Regions from separate parts of the Bradyrhizobium sp. 956_D2_N1_4 genome, predicted to be linked through region 2. Evidence: riboswitches for the same ligand, from Rfam matches in the RefSeq annotation. Region 2 holds a riboswitch; each other region holds the start of a gene.
The links. A riboswitch is a leader RNA that binds a small molecule or an ion and turns the genes downstream of it on or off. The one in region 2 is predicted to bind cobalamin.
Positions count from the first base shown of each region.

Region 1: it holds a riboswitch for cobalamin, as region 2 does, so the genes downstream of both, AB7535_RS16790 (TonB-dependent receptor plug domain-containing protein) here and AB7535_RS07420 (TonB-dependent receptor) in region 2, are expected to answer to the same signal.
Region 3: it holds a riboswitch for cobalamin, as region 2 does, so the genes downstream of both, AB7535_RS06135 (TonB-dependent receptor) here and AB7535_RS07420 (TonB-dependent receptor) in region 2, are expected to answer to the same signal.

Region 1 covers NZ_CP197237.1:3,579,336-3,581,594, forward strand. The annotation lists gene AB7535_RS16790 (TonB-dependent receptor plug domain-containing protein) at 1-979, opposite strand, end outside; cobalamin riboswitch at 1,094-1,307, opposite strand; gene AB7535_RS16795 (hypothetical protein) at 1,383-1,604, opposite strand; gene AB7535_RS16800 (hypothetical protein) at 1,733-1,990, opposite strand; gene AB7535_RS16805 (hypothetical protein) at 2,095-2,259, opposite strand, start outside.
Region 2 covers NZ_CP197237.1:1,640,336-1,642,594, reverse strand. The annotation lists gene AB7535_RS07420 (TonB-dependent receptor) at 1-1,083, opposite strand, end outside; cobalamin riboswitch at 1,199-1,400, opposite strand; gene AB7535_RS07415 (histidine phosphatase family protein) at 1,472-2,044, shown strand; gene cobT (nicotinate-nucleotide--dimethylbenzimidazole phosphoribosyltransferase) at 2,051-2,259, opposite strand, start outside.
Region 3 covers NZ_CP197237.1:1,322,141-1,324,399, reverse strand. The annotation lists gene AB7535_RS06140 (hypothetical protein) at 1-356, opposite strand, end outside; cobalamin riboswitch at 588-795, shown strand; gene AB7535_RS06135 (TonB-dependent receptor) at 996-2,259, shown strand, end outside.

The DNA of each region.
Region 1 (2,259 bases), 1.9 Mb from region 2:
CGGGATCGAAGGTGTCTCCGGTAAAGCGCAGGGTAGCGTCGGTGTACCGCGCCACGCCATTGAGCGTCAGGTTTTCGCTCAGTTCGGCGCCAAGCTTCGTCGAATAAGTCATGTTGTCGTAGTTGTTGCCGATCGCCTTCTGCCCCGGCGGCAGCAATTCGACCGGCGTCACCGGCACGTCGTTCGCGTGGAAATGCGCGACGTTGAAGGCATAGTTGAAGTGGTCCTGTGAACCGCTCAGACCTGCAGTTTGATTGAACGTTCCGAACGAGCCTCCCTCGACCGAGCCGGTGGCGCGGGCGGGACCGTCGCCCTTCTTCGTCACGATGGAGATCACGCCACCCAGCGCGTCTGCGCCGTAGAGACCGCCCTGCGGACCGCGCAGGACTTCGATCTGCTGAATGTCGGAGGTGAGCAACTGGCCGAAATCAAACGAACGGTTCGGGTTGCCGGGATCGCTGACATCGATGCCGTCGATCAGGACCTTGGTGTGGTTGGAATTCGTTCCGCGCATGAAGATCGACGTCTGTCCCCCCGGACCGCCGGTCTGCACGAGGTTCAGGCCAGGAACCGCGCTCAGCGCATCGGATGCGGTCCGGCGCTGATCGCGCTCCATGTCTCTGGCGGTCAGAACCGTCACCGAGCTCGCAACCAGATTGGTCGGAGTGACAACGCCCGTCGGACTGACGACGACCGTCGGAAACAGGTTGGCCGCGGATACCCCGGCAACCGGGGGCGACGCCGGCACCAGCTCGGGCTTCGGCAGCCGAGCGACGCGCCGCTGCTCGGGCTGGTCGGGCGCAGGCCGCGCGGCTCGCGGCTTGGCCGCACGCTCGGTCGGCGCGACCTCGACCGGCGGCAGCAGATCGGGCGATGCCGACTGCTGGGCCTGGGCAATGGACAGATCGAGCGAATACAGGGAAACGAACGCGACAACGCCGGCGCGGAAGCGCCTGGCGGCAAAGACAATACGGGACACTCTTGTAACCTCGGTATGACGTCAGTGGCACGTCACAGCGAACGAGGTTTCACGGCGGAGCGTTCGATTGCTCCCGTGAAGCTAATGTCTGTACTCCCCGACCGACATCTTCGCGTGTGACCACGGCTGACGGCAGGTCTCCTGGCTCGCGGGTCGTTACCTTACGTCGCCTTCCCAGGACCGAGATTCCCAGTGGCATATGACGAAAGATTCACCGCTTACAGTTGCGGGGGCAGCCGTGGCGTTGAGAATATCCCGGTATCGGGAAAACCTCGCACCACGTTCCCTTTTGATCTCCGTGAGGAGAACCGTCACCGGCCAATCTACGGGGCGGGCAAGCGGAGAGTCAATCGGCCGGTTGCATGACGGGCAAAGCACCGCACCGGAGATTGAGCCGGCGCAATCAGGCCGGCTCCCGCTCCGAACGCGTCCTGATCACCGCCCGCTCGCCGGCATCGACGAGCTGGCCGATGCCGGTGCGGCCCGTGAGCGCGCAGCGGATGATGTTCTCGGCAACGGACCTGCGAAAGCAATGGTCCTCGCCGACCGGGCGATTGCGGCAGACCCGATCCAGCGCCAGCTTCATGTTGATCCGGGTGCGGGTGTCGAAATGCTCGCTGATCATTCGCAGGGCCTCGGTGCGTTGATGTCGGAGCGGAAACGCGTCGGCGTAGGCTGGGTTCCAAAAACGGACCGCGCAAGGCGTTGCGCAGAGCCGACTACGCCCGATCTCTTGGTCCTGTGACGGGCGGGCTACGCCCGACCTCTTGGCCGCTGGGCCTGAGCCCAGGCCGCGGTGACATCGCGCAGCGGAGCGTCGATGCGCCGGATCGGGGTCAGCTCACCGGAGGCCGAGATGATGGCGGTCTCCTCGCGGCGACAGCGCGGGCATACGAAGCGGACCTCGTGCGGCGACGCCGACCAGCTCGAACGTTTGACGTTGGCCGCCATCGGCCATGCATCGCAATGCGAGCACGACACCAGGAACCGACCGGGATCGAGCATACCCATTCCATAGGACTCCGCGTCCTGCCTGCCCCTTCAATGACTAACCCATGTGAATCGTTCCGGTGCCCGAGCACCGTCTGCTCCTCAGCTTCACGCAGCGCCGCCGCTCAGTGGGCACCCTTGAGGGTGCATGACGTGGTGCAGGTGACGGTGTTGCCGTGGTCGCACGCCTTGCAGGCGGCAACGCACTGGTTCATGTCGCGGGGATTGTAGGAGCTGTAGTTCCGCATCGCACAGACCGGGGTCGAGCCGGTGATGTCCTGCTCCTGGTT
Region 2 (2,259 bases):
CTCTTGTGCCACGTTGCGGTTGTCGAGAACGTTGTAATTGGTGTTGAAGGTACGATCGTCGATCGTGATCGCACCGAGATTCGTTTTGTTGAAGTTCGAGACGTAATTGCCCGAAACAATCCCGCTCGTCGCATGCGAACTGCTGAAGGCGACCGGTACCAGCGGTGCGCCCCAATAGGCCTTCGAGCGATCTTCCCGGTACTCGATCGCGCCCCAGATCTTGAGGCTGTCGGAGATGCGGTAATTGAGCTGGCCAGACACATCCAGCGTCTTGGTATTGGTGTCGTCGGCAAAGCCATTGAGCGAGGCGCGGCTGATGTCGAAGCGGTAGTCGAGCCCCTGCAAATTGGTGCTGCCGCCCGAGCCGTAATGGACGCCGAACGAGTTGAGCGAATCCCAGGAGAAGTCAGCGTCATTCCGGATCGGCCCGGTGTGTGGCTGCTTCGTGATCAAGTTGATTGCGCCACCGGCGGCACCTTCGCCCGACATTAGCGAGGCCGGACCTTTCAAAAATTCCACGGCTGCGAGATTGGCCGTATCCGTGATCCGCGAGGTCATGTTCTGCGGACCGATCTTGATGCCGTTGTAGAGCATGTTGATCTGGCTGTTGGTGAAGCCACGCATGGAGAAAGCCGCGGGCTCGGCCGGATTGTCGCCGGAGGTGACACCGACCGCGCCCTGCGCAACCTCCGACACGGTGCGATAGCCCTGCTCCCGCGTGGTCTCGGCCGAGATGACCTCGACGGTCGCGGGTGTCTCCTGCACGGTCAGGCCGAGGCGCGAGGCGCTCTCGGCAACCACATTGGTGTTGAGCGGCGTCTGCGCCGCCGCGGTCGGCACGACGGGCTTGGCCGCGGCCGATGCGGCCGCTGGCCTGCGCGATGCTGCGCGGCGTGGGCTCTGCGCGTCCCGGGCCGCCGGCTTTGCCGGTTTGCGGGATTGGGCGGGCGACACCTCGACCGGCGGCAGCGGCTCGCGGGCCTGCTGCGCCAGCGCTGCGGGCAGATCGGCGACTGCAAATGAAGTAAGCGCGGCGGAAGCGAGCAGGAAGCAACGCGGTCGTACAAGACGAATGGAAGACACAGTTCGGGACCTCGGTATGACGTCAGTGGCACGTCACAGCGAACCAGGTCCCACCTCCGGCCTTTGAGCCTTCCGATGAAGCCGAATGTCTGTACTCCCCGACCGACATCTTCGCGTGTGACCACGGCTGACGGCAGGTCTCCTGGCTCGCGGGTCAGTACCTTGCATCGCCTTCCCGGGACCGAGATACCCAGTGGCTCGTGACGCAAGATTCGCCGCTTACAGTTGCGGGGGCAGCCGCGGCATTGGGGACAAAATCCCCGCACCGCATTCCCTTTTCATCCCCACTCGGGGAAACCGTCAAAGCCATCTAGGATTACCGACAAGACAGAGTCAATGTGCCGGTGCGACGTTATTACCACCGCGACCAACTTCCTTGGAGATAGGTATGGAAGGCGAGACCTTCCTCTGGCTGATACGGCATGCGCCCGTCGACGGCGTCAAAGGGACGATCCATGCGGCCGACGCGCCCGCCGATCTCGGCGATCGCGTGCAACTGGAGGCGTTGCGGCAGAGGCTTCCGCCAGATGCTGCGAGCTTGGCGAGCCCGGCGCGACGTACGGTTGAGACGGCGCGCGCGCTGGGACTCGAACCCGCGTTGGTGCCCGAATTAAGTGAGCAGGATTTTGGCGACTGGACCGGCCGGCGGCATGACGAGCTCGCGGCGACCGGCGGCGAGACCTATGCGCAGTTCTGGAGCGATCCGGCGCACGGGCGGCCGCCGGGCGGCGAAAGTTTTGAGGATCAGGTCGTGCGCGTCCGGCTGGGTCTCTCGCAAATCGGCGCCGGCTCGGCAACGCTCGTCGTTCACTCCGGCACCATCCGCGCCGCGCTCTGCATTGCGCTGGATCTGACACCACAAGCGGCCCTGCGCTTCGTGATCGATCCGTTGTCACTGACCCGGATCGACCGGCTCGCCACCGGCTGGCGCGTCGTCGCGGTCAATCAGCGCGCGGCTTGAGCCGGGTCAGGCCGGGCGATCCGGCACATTGGCCTGCGCGAAGGTCGCCATGCCGTTGTGAAGGCTGCACGCGAGCCGCACCAGCGGCAGCGCGATGGCCGCACCCGATCCTTCGCCGAGCCTGAGATCGAGGCTGATCAACGGCTGCACGTTCAGCGCACGCAACACCAGCCGATGCCCCTGCTCCGCCGATTGATGCGACGGCAGCAGGAATG
Region 3 (2,259 bases), 320 kb from region 2:
GGAGGTCGGAAAGGAGGACTGCCGCCGCGGAAGGAAACGACCTGATCCGGGGGAATAGCCATCGTGCTGGCCATGACGGCGAGACGTTCGAACGCCACGGGCCTGACATCACCGAGCGCGATGATCCCACCGACGCAGCAGAAGCCCATCCCGCACTTGTAGCCGCCGCTATGGGAGCCCGTTCCCTTCATGTCGGGACAACAATCGTCCATCGACATGTCGGCGTCGCCGCTCATGTGCATGGCCGTCTGCATGCCATCCGACGACATTGCGAGGTTCGCCGCGGACGCGCCAACCGGCAGCATCGCCAAGGATATGGCGATGGCGACTGCCAGGATGGTACGGACGAACTGCATCAATATCGACTTACCTTGTCGGGCCGGAACTCGGCCTCAGTAGCATACTCGGACACCAAAGGCAGTTATTGATCGTGGTCAAGCGTTCGTTACCCAGGCTCGTCCGGAGGCCGGGTTGGACGTTTCGACGCGGTCCTTCGGACTATCGTGCAAAACAGCAACACAAGGCCACCATCGACCGACCGGCCCGTCCAGCAGCCCGCGCGGATGTTGACGCGCTCATCCCCTGATGCCAGTTTCGTGATCGGTAGTGTCCGCAAGGACTCTTCAAGGGAATGCGGTGCGTCCACCTCAGTGGGCAATTCCGCGGCTGCCCCCGCAACTGTAGGCGGATAGCCGACGACCAAACGAACCACTGGAGCCCCGCTTGGGCCTCTGGGAAGGTGGTCGAAGGCGATGACCCGCGAGCCAGGAAACCTGCTACCAGCCATGGTCACGCGCGAACGCATTGGGCGGGGTGCCCTGATGTCGGACAAGTAGCCGGTGCATCCGCCGCCTGGGGCGAAGGTGGATGACTAAGGCAACCGCGGTGACGGTTTGTTTGCGTCGCCGCAGAGCGTTGTCGTGCAAAATCTTCATTTCCGTGCTGGCGCAAGGCCAGCGTTATCGCGTGCTTTCCTGATTACTCTGCTCTCGTCGGTGTCCTTGTCGTCCGCGGCGCTCGCGCAAAGCGCGGCGCAGGACAACCGCTCCCGGGAGGTCGGCCCGGTGATCGTGTCGCCGCCTGCGCCGCGACAGGCTCCTGCCGTCAGCCCCGGCACTCAGAAGCAGCGCGCGGCCCGGCGCGCCGCGGGACGCAATCGTGGCGCCCCTGCTGTCGCCGTTCCGGCCGCGCAAGCTCCGAGCGGGCCGGTACAGACGCCGCTCAATACGGCAGCCGTCACCGACGTCGGCTCCCGGCTCGGCATCACGGCGCGCGAGATGCCGGCGACCGTCGAGGTCATCGGTCAACAGACGATGCAGAACCTGGGCATCCGGACCACGACCGACGTCGCCAAGGCTGCAGTCGGCGTCACCGGCGGCGATGCGCCCGGCGCGCCCGCCATCTTCTCGATGCGTGGCTTTTCCGGCGACCAGATCTCCACGCTCTACAACGGAATCCCGATCGGGCCGTCGACCATGACCGGCCGTCCCATGGACGTGGCTGGTCTCCAGCAGGTCGAGATCATCAAGGGACCGGACTCGCTGGTGGCGGGCCTCGGTGCGACCGGCGGCGCCATCAACTACGTGAACAAGGCGCCGCACACCGGACCAATCGTCAACGACGCCTTCACTTCCTACGATTCCTTCAACGGCTATCGCGCCGGTTACGGATCGGGCGGCAGCACGCTGATCAACGGCCTCGACTACCGCTTCGACATCAGCCATTTCAACAACAAGGGCTTTATCGACGACACCTATTCGAAGCTCAGCAACGTCTCGGGCCAGCTGAACTATCGCGTCAACGAGAACCTGAGGATCTGGGGCGCGACCGAATACAGGCAGGACAACGACCGCTTCTACTGGGGGACGCCGCTGGTGCCGGCGAACGCGCCGGGCATCGTGCCGACGTATGGCGTCGTCTCCGGCCTCTGGAGCAACTATTACCTCGGCGGCGGCACGCCGGTCCCGGTCACCATCGACGCGCGCACGCTGACCACGAACTACAACGTGCTCGACAATCACAGCGGCGCCAACGAGCTCTGGCTGCGCAGCGGCTTTCAATGGGACATCACCAACAACATCTCGCTGAAGAGCCTGGTCTATGGCTATGACGCCCACCGGCACTGGTTCAACAACGAGATCTCGTCGTTTGACCAGACCGTAGGCAATTTCGCAGGCGCGCAGAGCATCTACCGCGAGCGCCTGGCGCTCGATCACGCGCAGCGGCTCTACGGCAACATCACCGACCTCACCGTCAATT